DNA from 2 places in the Kocuria gwangalliensis genome. Region 2 is predicted to be linked to the other one. Evidence: riboswitches for the same ligand, from Rfam matches in the RefSeq annotation. Region 2 holds a riboswitch; the other holds the start of a gene.

Region 1 (7,768 bases), on a different contig from region 2:
AGTCCACCACGAACACAGCTGCCCCCGCGGTCACGGCCACCACGGCGAGCACCCAGAATACGATTCCGACCAGCACGGCTCAGCCCTTCCAGACGACGACGAGGGACACGACCAGGTCCTGGAGCACGGCGGCCGGGAGCAGGACCATCCACCCGATCTCCATGAACCGGTCCGGGCGCAGCAGCGGAAGCTTCCGCCGCAACCACACGAGCACCGCGAGCACGGCCACGGTCTTCACCAGGACCCACGCCCAGCCGGGCAGGACCGGCCCGGCCCCGCCCCCGAGGAACAGCGGCACCGAGAAGGCGGCTCCGGCGGTCAGGAACAGGTAGCGCCCGGCCTGGAGGACGAGGCGGTCGACCCCCGAGAGCTCGGCCAGCACGCCGCCGCCGATGTCGGCGGCCAGCGCCGGGGCGAACGGGCCCCACACGGAGAAGCCGGTCACGCCGATGAGGAACACGAGGAACGCCACCGGCATCCAGACCACGAACCACACGCCGTCCTGGGCCGCCGCGACATCGCCCACGGCCAGGCTGCCGGCGGCGATCGCCGGGGCCACCAGCGCGAACATCAACGGCAGCTCGTAGGCCAGCCCGTGCGCCAGGAAGCGGTAGCCGCCCACCAGGCCGTGGGCGGAGTTCGCACCCCAGCCGGCCAACCAGACCAGCGCCCAGACCATGACGTCCACGGTGTTGAACCACACGACACCGACGTCCAGGTCCGCCAGCGTCCACTCCCCCAGCGGGATCACCGCGATCATCAGGAACGCCCCGACCAGCATGCCCGCGCCACCGATCCGCCACAGCAGGGTGTCCGCGGCCACGGTGCTCCGGCGCCGCTGCCGCAGCAGCCTCGCCGCACGGCCCAGCGGCGCGCCCCATCCGCCGCCGGTGCCCTGCGCCCGGGCCGAGAGCGCCGCATCCAGCGCCACGGCGAAGAAGGCCAAGCCGCACAGGAGGATCCCCGCCAGCACGGCCCATCCTCCGGGGACGGTCGTCACCACGCTCTCAGCCATGCCCCACCGCCTGGACGGCAGGATGCGGATCGAGATCCAGGCTCGCCACGGCCAACCGCACGGAGCCCAGCTCCAGCCCGGTCACCAGGTCCGGCACCACCGCCCAGGGCACCCCACCGTCCTCCGCCGGGGTGGGCTCCGTGCCACCGGCCTCGGCCCGGATCCGTTCCACGCGGGACAGCAGCCGGTCGTGGGCGTCCCCGCGGCAGTGTCCCGGCAGCCCGTGGCGCTCGAGGCCGGCCCGGTCCAGCAGCAGGACGCCCCGCAGCGACGACCGGAGCAGCCAGGACCGCCGGACCGTCCGATCCAGCCGCTCGACGGCGTCCCGGGCGGCGTCCTCGTCACCGCACAGCAGGGCGTCCCGGGCGCGGCGGGCGCAGGCCGCCGCGTCCTCGACCCCCGCGAGAGCCAGCAACGCCATGACCTGGTCGCACCGCACCACCGCCGCCGGCGCGGGACCGGCACTTGGTCCGGCTGCTCCGGCGCCGTCGTCCTCGTCGTCGTTCCTGCCGTCCACCATGGAGGCTTCGGCGTTGACCACGACATCCCCCTGCAACGAGCAGCGCAGCACGAGCCCGGCCGGCCAGAACGGCAGCACGGGACCCAGCGGCAGATGGAGGACGTCCATCTCCAGTCCGTCACGGTCCTCCCCGCCCTCGGCCAGCGGGATCCCCTCCGGAGCCATGTCCATCCCACCGTGCCCGCCGTGCCCGCCGTGGTCCATCTCGCCGTGGTCCATCTCGCCGTGGTCCATCTCGCCGTGGTCCATGCCCCCGTGACCCCCATGATCCGCGTCCTCGGGGATCTCGGGTTCCTGCGCCCGCTCCTGGGCGTCCGTCCGGTGGTGCGGGGTGTCGAGAAGGAGGGCTGCGGCGGCGTCGAGGGCGGAACCTACAGTTCCGGGCGAGGTGATGTCGGCGCGGACGCGGGGACCGGGCATCTGCTCCCAGAGCCGGTCCACCAGCTCGGAGAGTTCGGGGCCGGGTGCACCGCACACTGCGAGCACGTCCGCATCCGCTGGTGTCCACGCCGGTCGCCACCCACGGCGGAGCAGCTGGTGCTCGACCTCCATCCGGGTCGCCCAGTGCCCCGGGACCTCGACGACGAGGACCCGGGTGGCCCGGACCGCGAGCCGGGCGAGAGCACCGCTCAGGCCCATCGGAAGGCTCCTTCGCGCCAGGCCCAGGCCACGGCGACGAGCAGGGCCCCGAGGAACAGGAACATCTCCACCACCGCGGAGATCCCCTTCTCGATCACGACCACCGCCCACGGATACATGAAGAGCATCTCGACGTCGAAGGCCAGGAACACGATTGAGGCGAGGTACCAGCGGGCGTGGAATCGGGACAGCGCGTGCTCCTGGGGCATCCACCCGGATTGGGCGGGCAGAACCGTCAACGGCTCGGCGGTGATGACGGCAGCGCGGTGGAGTGCATAGAGGAGAACGACGACCGACAGCGCCACCAGGGCCATGGCCACGATCCCGGAGTACACGATGGTCTCCCCTTTCGCGCGGTCGGAACATCGAAGTCTGTCGTTGATCGGTTGGGGCCACCCTAACAGGTGGCCCCCACCGATCGCGCTGTTTCAGTTCGGTGATCAGCCGCGGCCGGCGAGCCAAGTGCGGAAGTCCGCGACCTGGGCCTGTTGGGTGGTGATCCCCGCGGTGGCCGCCACTCGCAGCTGCGGGTGCACGGCACGGGACTGCGGCTCCAGGAACTCGATGATCCCGCTCTGGTGGTGCGGAATCATCTTTTGCACGAAGGCGACGTCGAAGTCCTCACCGGCCTCCACGGCCGAGAGTTCCTCGATCATCATCTGGGTCTCCTCCTCCAGGATCTTCATCTCCTCCTGGGCTTCTGCCGGGGCCTGAGCCATGGCCTCTTCCGGGGTCAGCCCGTACCACTCCTCCAGCCACCGGGTGAACTGGTCGATCTGGTGCTCCTGGTTGGCGATGATGTTCTCCGCGTGCGTGCGGATGTCCGGGCTGACCCCCCGCTCAAGCTCCAGCTGGGACATCTCGATGGCGGCGCGGTGGTGCGGGCTGATCTCGGCCAGGAACGTGATTTCCAGCTCTTCGCCCTCCAGGGTGGCCAGGGTCTCGCCGAACTCGTAGGCCGTCGGCGACGTCGGGTCCGGCTGCAGCATTTCCGCTTGGGAGTGGGAGGAGACGGGGGTGGCCTCTCCGTGAGCGAAGACCGGGGCGGTTGCTCCGCCCAGCAAGGTGGCAGCGAGGGTGAGGCTGGATGCGGCTGCGGCGATACGGCGGCCGCGGGTGAGGGTGGGAAGCATGATCAGGTCTCTCTTTCGGTGCGAACAGGCCCGGAGGATGAACCCGGTTCAACCACTAGATAGGCGGCCTCGGGCGGACCGTGGTTCGCCACGGTGGGAGGCACGAACCCGTCTGCAGTGCCGGAGACGGGGGGAGAGGAAACCAGGCGGAGCACTCGGGCCGGGCGTCCGGCCGAGTTTCCTCTTGCACCGGTGGGTGCCGCTCAGCGGCCTCCACCGGTCAATGGTGCACATCAAGTGCCGAGGGCCCGCAGCCCGGGTCGGCCCCCGTTCAGCGGGTCATTCGTAGCGTGTGAGGATGTCTTGCATCTGGGCGATCTCCTCCTGCTGGGTCTCCACGATGGTGGCGCACAGGTCTTGGATCTCGGGGTCGGTGATGTTCGATTCCTGGCAGACCAGGATGGCCCGGGAGTGGTGCGGGATCATCGACTTCAAGAATCCCTCGTTGCCCACTCCGACCTCGGCGCGCCCGAAGAGCAGCGCCGCGACGAACAAGGCGATGAAGCCGATGAGCAGGGCGATGTTGAGCTTGGTGTTCTGGAACATCGACCACATGCCCACGACCATGAGTGTGGCCATCGCGGTGACCATGATGAACGCCATGTAGAGGTTGCTGGGATTGAAGTAGAAGTGGTCCCAGGTGCGGATCATCGACATCGTCAACACCCACATCAGCCCGAGGTTGACCAGCAGGATGGCCGCGAAGATCCAGTACATCCGATTCGAGGTGCCGTGGTGGCCGGCCTTGTCTTCGTGGCGCTGGTTGCGAGCACTCGCGTTCGTTGTCATTGTCCTCGTTCCTCTGGTGACTTCCTCGTGCATCAGGTGCATCACCCGGGCGGCAGGTGCGTCATGGCGGTGCCCTGACCCCTAGAGGTCCGGGATCCACCCGTAGCGCCGATCCCAGCCGGCCACGGGCCTTCTCACCGCCCCCGCCGCCCGGATGATGGGTCAGCGGGAGGTTCTGCTCAGCCCAGGGAGGCGACCAGCTCGGCGCAAGCCGCCTCACAACGCCGGCAGGCCTCGGCACAGATCCGGCAGTGCTCGTGCATGTCCGCGTGCTGCTCGCACTCATCGGCGCACGCCTTGCAGGCCATCTGGCAGGCCTTGATCGCATCCAAGGTGATGTTCGCGTCGTAGCCGGTGTGACGTGAGAGCACTCGCCCGGTGGCCTCGCACAGGTCCGCGCAGTCCAGGTTGGTGCGGATGCACTTGGTCAGCTCCGCGACCATGTCCTCGGACAGGCAGGCATCAGCGCAGGCGGTGCAGGTCTGGGCGCACTCGAAACACGCCTCGATACAGGCGGCCAGCTTCTCCTTGTCCACCCCACCGAGGTCCTTCGGGTAAGTCTCCAGCATCGCGCTCACGTGATGGGTCATGGCTTGCTCCTTCGTCGGTTCAACAGGAGACGAACCGGCCGGAGCCAGCCCGCCATGCCATCGACAGTAGACTGCCTTTTCCATGTGACGCGACCCAAAATCTTGAAGATTTGATGAAGATGAACACCTCAGCGGTGCGCAACTGCATCCCATCGACTGGTTTTTTGCATCGATGCAGCGGGCCGAATATAGAGATTCCGTGAAGAAATCCCGTCGTGCATCTCGAAATGGCGCCCCGAGACCTTTCCAAACTGTGAGCCACCTCGAAAGTTCCCCCACGAAGCCTTGGTGTTTGCCCATGGAACACTGGAGACTACGCGTAGTCCCAAGTCTCTTGCCGTCGTCGACTGTGTCCAGCGAAATGCGCGCCACGATGCCATTTTGCCCAGTCAGACCGGCCCTAATCCGCCAATAGCTGCGTGACGAGTTCAGCTGGGCGACGAACCTATCTCTTCCGGAACGCGCCTTCCCGGGCCCAGGAGCCCGGCTTCTCAGCCCCGACCGAGGGAAGAAACCGGGTTGTGATCTAAACGTGACACTTTCGTTATGGATGGGCTACTGTCCACTGCGTGCCGCTGATCGATCTGGTCGGCACCCTCGTGCACATCGCCGAATTCTGCCGGTGCCCGGGGTCCCTGAAGAGAAATCGCTTGGCAGAAGCGGGGGAACCATTTTCGGTCCCGGTGACCCGGGACCTAGGGGTTAAGTCGCCCAGGACGTCTGCGTCCGGAGCGGCCGGGTGTCTCCCACCCGCATCCGACAGCTCACCTCGTAGGCAAAGGGAGGAACACACCCATGACTATTTTCAAGCGCAGCACTGCCCGCCACCGCGCCGAGACCACCTCGCACCTGGTGCGTACCACCACGATCGCCGCTGCCGCCGGCGCGGCTGTGATCGGCTCCATCGCCCCGGCCCAGGCCTACGCCGAGATCCCCGCGGGCACCGCCACCGCCTACTCGGCCCCCGCGTCCGCGCTGACGACCTACTCCTCGACGGCCACCCAGGCCGTCGTTGCCCCGCAGACCGTCTCCACCGCCTCCACCCAGGCCCCGTCCGCTCCTGAGCAGAGCGCTTCGACCGCGACGGTGTCCACCCAGTCGGCGGACATCACCGAGATCACCGGCGCCTCCGGGATCGTGGGCACCGCGATGCAGGGCGCCGGCACCGGCTACGTCTGGGGCGGGACCGCCTTCGGCGCCTGGGACTGCTCCGGGTTCACGAAGTGGGCCTACGCCCAGAACGGCATCGAGATCCCCCGCACCAGCTTCCAGCAGATCGCCGCGGCCACCCCCACGGCTACCCCGCAGCCTGGGGACCTCGTCTCCCAGAACGGCGGGGCCCACATCGGCATCTACATCGGCGGCGGCAAGATGATCTCCGCCCTGAACCCCACCCAGGGCACCTTCGTCCACTCCGTCAACGCCATGCCGGTGGACGGCTACTACACCTACCGCTGAGCCGGCCCGCCCTCCGCAACGACCGGAATCGTCGCGGAGGGCCCCGGTCCTCGCCCCGGTTGCACAAGAGAATCCCCGCCTCTCAAGTGAGTTTTTCGTCCACTGCGGGCACCACACCTCTCCTCCACTCACCCGCCGTGCGCGGTGCTCCCGATCCGGGGCCCGCTCTGCCGGACACCGTGACACCCTGCACCCCTGACCGGGGTAATCCGTGCTGTCACCACACCGTTCCGACAGATCCCCCCGGCCCGCCAGAAAGCCCGCTGAACTCCTCATGACTCGTGACCTGACCTCCTCGAATGGCCTCGGCTCGCTCCTCACCGGCAAGGCCCGCACCGTGGCCGCCGTCGCGGCCTTCTCCGGCCTGGCCCTGGCCACCACCGTCTCCGTGCAGGCAACCCCGACCTCGGATGCCTCCACCGACGCCCCGCTGTCGGCCGTCGCTGCCGCCACCCCCACCGCAGCGCCCACCGTGTCCCTCGAGCCGGTCGCCCACGTAACCACAGCCGAAAAGAAGACCAACCAGAAGAAGACCGAGAAGAAGGCGGAGCAGAAAGTCGATGCCCCGGTCGTCGCGGCACCCGCCGTGGCCGCTCCGGCACCGAAGGCCGTGGCCGCCCCGGCCCTCGCACCCGCCCCGGAGCCAGTCGTCCAGGAGCCAGTCGTCCAGGCGGCCCCGAAGCCTGTCACCGCACCCGCCCCGGTGGCGTCCCCCGCCCCGAAGCCGACTGTGCAGGCGGCCCCCAGGCCCGCCGCCGCTCCCGCCCCAAAGCCGGCCGTGCAGGCTGCTCCGGCCGCCGAGCGCACGGTCACCCCGCAGAGCTCATCCTCCGGCAAGGGCGCGGCCATCGCCTCCGCGGCCATGGGACAGCTCGGCGTCGGACAGGACTGCACCGCAGCGGTGAGCAACGCCCTGCGGGCCGCCGGGATCAACTTCCGCGGCTGGCCGGCTGAATACTTCACGCTCGGCACTCAGGTCTCCGCCGGCCAGGCCCAGCCCGGCGACCTCGTCTACTACGCCGACGGCGGCATGGGCACAGCCCACATCGGCGTCTACATCGGCGGCGGCAAGGCCGTCCACGGCGGCTGGAACGGCGGCAGCACCGTCGTCGACAGCGTCAACGTGGGCACCGGCCCCGTCTACATCCGCGTGCGCTGAGCGCACGCCAGCACAGTTTCCGGGTGCGCGGTTCCTGGTCGGCCAGACAGGTTCCGCGCACCCGGTTTCCGCATCTGGAGGCACCTTTGAGCATCGAGCAGCTGGCCACCGTCGTGTCGACACCCCGGGAGCACCCCAGCAGGGTGGCCTGCGCTCCACCGCGTCGCTGTCGACGATGACCCCGTCCGCTGTGACGCCGGGGGCTCCAGTGTTCTCCTGATGACAGGACCGGCACAGCCCCCAGACCACCCTCCAGCGGCCAACACCCTCAGCTCCGGCAACCCGGAGAAGTCGGCCCGTCGAAGGCGAGAAGTACAGAGAACCGGAACGAGAGGCACCGGGAACTGTTGGCGTGGCGGCGTTGAGAGTCCACCACCGCCTCCGGTCGCCGTTTTCCGGGGCAGAGTGCATGAATTGACCCATATCCTCCCGGCTCTCCCGCAGACTGGTCTCCAGGACAGGGCC
Region 2 (7,768 bases):
GCCGCCGTGACGACTCCCGAGGACGCATCCTTGGTGGCCGCGGCGTCGGGGCTCGTGATGGCCCGCTGGGCACTGTTGGCGGCGGTGGTCGTCGTGGCGCTGATCGTCAATGTCATGATCGTGCGCCGGAAACTCAACGACTTCGCCGAGGGCAAGCTACCCGGCCAACGACCGCGCGAGTGACCCCGAGTACGCAAAAGTCCCACCGGGTCCGGTGGGACTTTTTCGTGCCCTCGATTGGATTCGAACCAACGACACCGGCTTTAGGAGAGCCGTGCTCTATCCCCTGAGCTACGAGGGCAACGAGAACTTAGTTTATGCCGCGTGAGCACCGACCGCGAGTCGGAACCCCCACAATGGAACCATGACCCTGTTTATCGATCCGCCCCGATGGCCCGCGCACGGCACAGTCTTCTCCCACCTGGTCTCGGACACCTCCGTTGCCGAGTTGCACGCCTTCGCGGCGGCCCTGGGCATCTCTGCGCGCGCCTTCGACCTGGACCACTACGACATCCCGGCGCACCGCCACGCGGATGCCGTGGGTGCCGGCGCCATCCCGGTGGACGGCAAAGAGTTGGTCAAGATCCTCGTGGCCAGTGGTATGCGGGTGCCCGCACGACGCCGCCCCAAACGGTTGGCCTCCACGCTCCGGCAGCGGTGGCACAATACGTTCCCCGCAATGCCGTGGCTCAGTGAAGAACTCGTGGAACGCTGGAGCGAACCGCACCGTAGTTACCACGATCTCAGTCATTTGCTGCGCGTGCTCGAATCCATCGACGCTCTTGTCACGGCACGTGAGCACCCCGAGCTCGTGGCTGCGGCGTGGTTCCACGACGCTGTTCATCAGGGCCAGGCCGGCACGGACGAACGGCAGTCGGCGGACCTGGCCCGGAATCGACTCAAGCTGGCCGGCTGGAGCCGCAGCGCATGCGATCGTGTGGCCCAGCTGATTCTGGCCACACTCGAACACACGCCGGACGCGGACGACGCCGACGCACAGGTGTTGGTGGACGCGGATCTGTCGATCCTAGGAACGGACGAAGCGACGTATCGGGAGTATGCACGTGATGTACGCGACGAGTACCGGCACGTCCCCGATCGGGAATTCGCGCCGGCCCGAGCAGAAATCCTGTCCCGACTCTTGGACAAACCTGCCCTCTTCCACACCGAACGGGGCTTCCTGCTGTGGGAAGAACGGGCACGAAGCAATGTGCGTCGGGAGATCTCAGCGTTGCAAGCCCTCGCCCGGCACTGAGGGCGGGGCCTGCAGCGCGGACTTGGAACGGCGTCGTCGGAAGACAATCGTGGCGGCCACGAGGCCCACGACGATGCCCACGCCGCCGAACACGGACAGCCACATGGCAGCGTGGCCCACAAAGGCAGCCACGATGAACCCCACAATGATGCCGGGGACGGCACCGGCCACCATACCAATGGCGAGATACGTGAATTCCTGGTCCAGGGGCGTGCGCGCGGCGCGCGAGTAATCGGTGGGCATGGTTCCTATTTTAGGCGCAACCGCTGAGTGCCGCGTGGGGGTTCCCCTTGACGACATCGCGTGTACAACGCAAAAACACACGAACCCCGTGGTCGGCGGGGTTCGTGTGTTCTTGCTGTTTCTCACCAGGGCCGGGTACACAACCGGTCCCGACTTGATGCGTAGCCCCCGTCAGGAACGGGAACCTACCGCGGAACAGTGAGTGTTCTTACTCAGCTCACGCGGATGAATTCGGGGCCGGAGCCCACGTTGACGCTCGCCTTCACGGTCTGGCTACCGTTCCAACCACCGTGGATGGCCTGGCCGTTACCGGCGTAAATGGCCACGTGTGCTGAGCCGGAACCGCCGTTGGCGTAGTAGGCAATGTCGCCGGCCTGGGCCTCAGCCGCGGACACCTGGGTGCCGAGCGACTTGTAGCTCGCGGGCCAGCCGTGGTGGTTGATGCCAACAGCCTTCAGGGAGTTGGTCACCAGCATGGTGCAGTCCTGGGTGACACCGATCTGAGCTTCAGCCGCACCCAGGATGGCCTGGCCCTTGTTGCTGGACGCAACGTTGGAGGACTGCGTGGAAACGGTCGTGGTCTTCTCAGCCGTCGCGGCCGGAGCCTTAGCAGCCGGAGCGGTGGTGTTGGACGCAGTGGTCACAGCCGGAGTGGCGGGAGCCTGGTAGGCGACACCGGCATCCTGAGCGGCAGCGGCTTCACGAGCCTGGGTCTCGACGGTCGCCGGAGCAGCATGGCGGCCCTGAGTAGCGGGAGCCTGAGTAGCGGGAGCCTGAGCGGCCGGAGCCTGAGCGGCGGGAGCCTCGGCAGCGGGTGCAGCCGGGGCAATCGGAGTCACGTTCTCGGAAGCGGGAACAACGTTGATGGAAGCGGCTTCAGCGGCGGGAGCCTGTGCGGCCGGAGCAGCCTCAGCAGCCGGAGCAACGTCCGCAGCGGGCACAGCCTGGACAGCGGCGGGAGCTGCCGGTGCAACCTCAGCCTCGGGTGCTGCCTTCTCTTCCGTCTTCTCGGCCTTCTTGGCCTCGGAGGAGTCGGACTTGGCGGCCGGCTCTGCGGTCACGGTCTGCTCAGCAGCAGGAGCCTCGGCCACGACGGCCGCGGGGCTCTGCTCGGAAGCGTTCTGGGTTGCCTGCACGGAGACGGTGGTGGCCAGGGCCAAACCGGAGAATGCAGCAACGGCGGCCACGGTGCGGGCCTTGCCGGCGAAGAGGCCGGCGCGAGTCTGGGTGTTCGTTTCGGGCGACATACGTCAGGGTTCCTTACGCGTTCGGGGACCGTCCGGGGCACGGGAGTGTGCTGAAGATGGGCGCGCGTGTACACGCGTCAATCGATCAAATTCGGACGGAGAGGCACAATCGTGCCGGAGATCAGTCGAGGGGGGCCCATCGGGGGGCCCGGCTGACGGTGCAGTGGTACATCACGTGCCCGTCAAGACGCGCAGATGCTGGGCGGGAATAGGGCCGCCGCCCAGCTCATGCGGATCAGCGGAAAGTGTAGTAACCGTCCAGCTGCATGGCGTTCACGGAGTGCACTGCGGTGCCCTGCGAGGGGTTCAGCGCGGAGATCATCTGGCCATTGCCGATGTAGATGCCAACGTGGCCTCCACCGTTCTGGGAAACCAGATCGCCGGGCTGGGGGTTGGAGGTGGGGGTGCCTGCGGCAATCTGTGCCCAGCTCACGCGGGGCAGGTCGATACCGTTCTGCGCGTAAACCCACTGGGTGAAGCCGGAGCAGTCCCAGCTCTTGAACGAAGTGCCGCCCAGGACGTACGCGCCGCCCAGGCCCTGGTAGGCAGTGCCGACCAGGCCGCTTGCGGAAGAAGTGGACTGGGTGGAAACGCCCGAGTCCTGCTGGGTGTTGCTGGCTGCCTGTGCCACGCCGCTGTCGACCGTGGCGGCCGGGGTCTGCACGGCGGTGGACGCGTCGGAGGTCCAGGAGTAGCTGTTGCCGGCCTCGGAGCCCCACGAGGACACGGACTGGGTACCGTAAGAGGTGGTGCCACCCAGGTCGATGATGTCGCTGTTGGCCTGAGCCGGAGCCACGATGCCTGCCACTGCAACACCGGCAGCAGCTGCTGCGATGGACGTGTTGCGGACCGCGTGTGACGCGGTCTCAGCGCGGTGACGGGCTGAGTTCTTCTTAATGAAAGTCATTGCGGTTTTCCTCCCTGCGCCTACGAGGTGAGCTGTCGGGTTCGGATGGGAGTCATCCGGCCGCACGTCGGCTTGTAGCTTCGATACGACTTAACCCCAAGGACCCATGAAACTTGGCGGGCCCGAAGTTGGTTCCCCCGCTTCTGCCTTGCGGATGTGTGTGTACGGATCACACGCGATGGCAGAACTAGGCGGTACGCGTGTGAGCGCCAATCCGACCAAGGATCGGCACGAGAAGAACAGTACAGGACAGATAACGAAATTGTCACGTTTTGATTACGACAGGTCACGGACCGAGCATAGTCATGGATCAATCAGCGGGTATTGATAAGGTTTTACTACTCAATTAGCGCATGGTCCGGCTGTGCAGTCCGATTGCCGCGCCCCGTCAAATCCGCCCTGACCTGCCCGGACAATCCCTACTACCGGGTATGTGATGCGTTTCACAGATAGTACATATCGTGATGATCCACACATTAGGGGACGGGCCGGACATTGTTATCAAACACGGCCCTTGTCGAGGTCCACGCGGATCGCTTTGGCGCTGGCTCGCTCCAGTTCCACACTGTGCCCGGTGGCGGATACCGTGACCAGGACACGCTCGTCATCGGACTCCGAGGGCGCCACGGTAACCCGGGCACCATTGAGCACTCCCGCCGAGCTGAGGGTTTCAATCAAGTCCTGATCCGCCTGGATCACCTCGGGCAAAAGGCGCACGGTGAAGATTGCGGAACGGTCCTGATCCGCGGCATCCAAGAGGTTCATCCCCTTGAATCGCTCCGCGCCCACTTGGGGGCCGCCAATGGCGCCCATCCCGGGAATGGGCGTCCCGTACGGCGAATACCGGGGTTCGTCCAACAGCGCCATCAGGCGCCGCTCCACTCGTTCGCTCATGACGTGTTCCCACCGGCACGCTTCTTCATGCACGTAGGCCATGTCAAGACCCACGACATCCGCCAGGAGCCGCTCCGCCAAGCGGTGTTTGCGCATGACCTCGATGGCCCTGGCCCGACCCGTGTCCGTCAACGACAGGGAACGGTCCTTGAGCACCTCGAGCAGTCCGTCCCGCTCCATCCGTGACACGGTTTGCGACACCGTGGGGCCGGAGTGCTCAAGCCGCTCCACGATGCGCGCGCGCATGGGCACGATGCCCTCTTCCTCCAGTTCGAGCACGGTGCGCAGGTACATCTCGGTGGTGTCGATCAAATCGCCGCTCATGGTCCATCCTTCGAGGAATCTGGGTGCGCGTCGAGTGGGTGCGCTCTCATAGGGGTTTCGTGAATCATTCACGATAAGCATATCGGTCCATTCCGACAGGACGGACCGCTCCGTCAGGCTGCGACCTCGGCGAGAGCAAGGGGGCAGAATGGTGTCAGCCCCAATGATCCACCATGCTAGGAGCCTTTGTGTCCGAGTTGCCTGTCCTTCCCACCTCCCTGCTGCCCGCCGACGGGCGTTTCGGTGCAGGCCCCTCCCGTGTGCGCCCCGACCAAGTGACCGCCCTGGTCCGTGCGGGCTCGAACCTGCTGGGCACCTCCCACCGACAGGCTCCGGTGCGTCATCTCGTGGGCGGGATCCGTGAGGGGCTCGCCGAATTCTTCGATCTTCCCGACGGCTACGACATCATCCTTGGTCTGGGAGGCGCGAGTACCTTCTGGGACAGTGCCGCATTCAGCCTGGTTCGACGCCGCGCACAGCACCTTTCATTCGGTGAGTTCGGGTCCAAGTTCGCGCAGGTGACCGACAGGGCACCGCATTTGGAACCCTCGGACATTCTCCGGGCCGAACCCGGTACCCGTCCGGCCGGGCCCGAACCTCGAGAGGGCATCGACGTCTACGCGTGGCCGCAGAACGAGACGTCCACGGGTGTGATCATGGACGTGGCTCGCCCGGTCGGAACGGACGCGGACGCCCTCACGGTGATCGACGCGACGTCGGCGGCCGGTGGAATGTACGTGGACGCATCGCAGACCGACGTTTATTACTTCTCTCCGCAGAAGAATTTCGGGTCCGACGGCGGCATCTGGTTCGCTGCCGTATCTCCCGCCGCACTGGAACGCATCTCGGAGATCTCCCGCTCCGATCGCTGGATTCCCGATGTGTTGTCCCTGGCCACTGCGGTGGAGAATGCCCGCAAGAACCAGACCTACAACACGCCGGCGCTGGCCGGGTTGGTCATGCTCGACCAGCAGGTGCGGTGGCTCAACGACAACGGTGGGATGACGTGGGCGGCCGGTCACACCCGGACGACATCCTCGCTCGTGTACGACTGGGCCGAGCGCACCCCGTCCGCGACACCGTTCGTGACCGACCCCGCACACCGGTCCCCCGTGGTCTGCACCATTGATTTCGACGACACCGTGGACACCGCGCGGATACTGTCCGTCCTGCGCGCCAACGGCGTGGTGGATGTGGACCCCTACCGGAAACTGGGGCGCAACCAATTGCGCATCGCCACTTTCGCCTCGGTCCCCGAAGCGGATGTCGAGGCCTTGCTCGCGTGCATCGACTGGACGCTGGAGAACGCCCTGTCCTGACGGTGCGGCCGTCATGGAGAAAACCGCAACGGGCGGCGTCGTTGGTTCACGACGCCGCCCGCTGCCGTTCACGGCCGCGCTTTCCTAGGCGGCCGGTTGCCCCCGAGAAGCCCTGTCCTGTTCCGTGCGAAGGCGCCAGAAAAACCACGCGCCGATCAGCGCGCCGGCCGCACCCGCGGCGACCGCGGAGCCCATACCCCAGCGCGCGCCCAACGTGTCCGTGAGCCAACCGACCGCGGGCGCACCCAGGGGCGTGCCACCCATGAAGATGGCCATGTAGAGGCTCATCACGCGGCCGCGCATCACCGGTGACGTGGTCGTCTGGACGTAGGCGTTGGCCGTGGTCATGATCGTCATGGCCGATACACCACTCGGGATGAGCCACAGCGCGAAGATGAGGAGGGTGGGGGCCGTGGCTGCGCCCAGCGTGGACACGGCGAATGCTATGCAGCCCGCGTAGAGGAACCGTAAGCGGGCTCTCGCGCGTTGAGCGGCCAACAGTGCCCCCGTGACGGTGCCGACAGCGAGCACCGAATTGAGCACACCGAATTCCTGGGAGCCGCGGCCGAATTCGGAGCCCGCCATGGCCGCAAGATAGACCGCAAAGTTCATGCCGAAGGTACCGATCATGAAAATGGTGGCCATGACCGCCACCAGGTCCGGTCGGTGCGCCACGTAGGCCATGCCCTCGCGGATCTGGCCCCGGCCACGCTTGGTCTTGGGCATCAACCGTAAGTGGTTGTCATCGATGGCCAGGATCGCGGCGATCATGGCCGCGAACGTCACGGTGTTCAACAAGAACACCCAGCCGGAACCAATCACGGCCACCAGAACGCCGGCGACTGCGGGTCCGATCAACCGGGCGGAGTTGAACGATGTGGAGTTCAGGGCCACAGCGTTGGAGAGGTGGGTGTCGGGAACCATCTCCGAGACGAACGTCTGACGAACGGGTGCGTCGAAGGTGGCCACAATGCCGAGACCCAGCGCAAAGGCATACACGGTGGGCAATTCGGCAACGCCGAACAACACCATGAGTCCCAGGCCCGCCGCCAGCAGGCCCATGAAAGTCTGCGTCACCACCAGGATCTTGCGCCGGTCGTACCGGTCGGCAGTGACGCCGGCGTACGGAGCCAACAACAGTTGGGGCAGGAACTGCAGTGCCATCACCACACCCATGGCCGTTGCGTCGTGATCCGTGAGTTCGTCGAAGACCAGCCAGGACTGGGCGGTGCGCTGCATCCATGTCCCGATATTGGAAATCAGTGCCCCGGTGAACCACAACCGGTAATTGCGAATCTTCAGGGAACGAAACATCCCCGTACCCGGAGTTGCCTCCGGGCCGGGGCGCTCGCTCCCTGAATCAATGGGCGTTCGCGGCGCTACGACGATTCCTCGTTCTCGTGCTGGGCTTGGTCGGCCTCCGAATGATCCGCCGGGGGGCCCGCAACGGGGCCCTCATCCGCGGTCACAGTGACACGAGAGTCCTCCGCGGCGTCAGTGTCCTCGGACGACGACCCGCTCGAGGAATCCTCGCCTTCGGCCTCGTGCTGGTCGTTGACAGCCTGCATGCGCTCTTCCC

What was found. A riboswitch is a leader RNA that binds a small molecule or an ion and turns the genes downstream of it on or off. The one in region 2 is predicted to bind cyclic di-AMP.
Region 1: linked by a shared signal. The riboswitch ahead of ABEA06_RS10250 (C40 family peptidase) and the one ahead of ABEA06_RS14255 (C40 family peptidase) in region 2 are both predicted to bind cyclic di-AMP.

Annotation. Positions count from the first base shown of each region.
Region 1 is NZ_BAABLN010000032.1:20,205-27,972, forward strand. It holds gene ABEA06_RS10215 (NADH-quinone oxidoreductase subunit J) at 1-76, opposite strand, end outside; gene ABEA06_RS10220 (complex I subunit 1 family protein) at 80-1,015, opposite strand; gene ABEA06_RS10225 (hypothetical protein) at 1,008-2,174, opposite strand; gene ABEA06_RS10230 (NADH-quinone oxidoreductase subunit A) at 2,165-2,509, opposite strand; gene ABEA06_RS10235 (DUF305 domain-containing protein) at 2,615-3,307, opposite strand; gene ABEA06_RS10240 (DUF305 domain-containing protein) at 3,587-4,096, opposite strand; gene ABEA06_RS10245 (four-helix bundle copper-binding protein) at 4,276-4,686, opposite strand; cyclic di-AMP (ydaO/yuaA leader) riboswitch at 5,284-5,476, shown strand; gene ABEA06_RS10250 (C40 family peptidase) at 5,482-6,144, shown strand; gene ABEA06_RS10255 (C40 family peptidase) at 6,419-7,303, shown strand.
Region 2 is NZ_BAABLN010000071.1:38,567-46,334, forward strand. It holds gene ABEA06_RS14230 (hypothetical protein) at 1-183, shown strand, start outside; tRNA gene ABEA06_RS14235 (tRNA-Arg) at 229-301, opposite strand; gene ABEA06_RS14240 (DUF4031 domain-containing protein) at 365-1,255, shown strand; gene ABEA06_RS14245 (hypothetical protein) at 1,226-1,498, opposite strand; gene ABEA06_RS14250 (NlpC/P60 family protein) at 1,711-2,745, opposite strand; gene ABEA06_RS14255 (C40 family peptidase) at 2,981-3,652, opposite strand; cyclic di-AMP (ydaO/yuaA leader) riboswitch at 3,658-3,825, opposite strand; gene ABEA06_RS14260 (metal-dependent transcriptional regulator) at 4,154-4,870, opposite strand; gene serC (phosphoserine transaminase) at 5,059-6,189, shown strand; gene ABEA06_RS14270 (MFS transporter) at 6,274-7,503, opposite strand; gene ABEA06_RS14275 (DUF3027 domain-containing protein) at 7,569-7,768, opposite strand, start outside.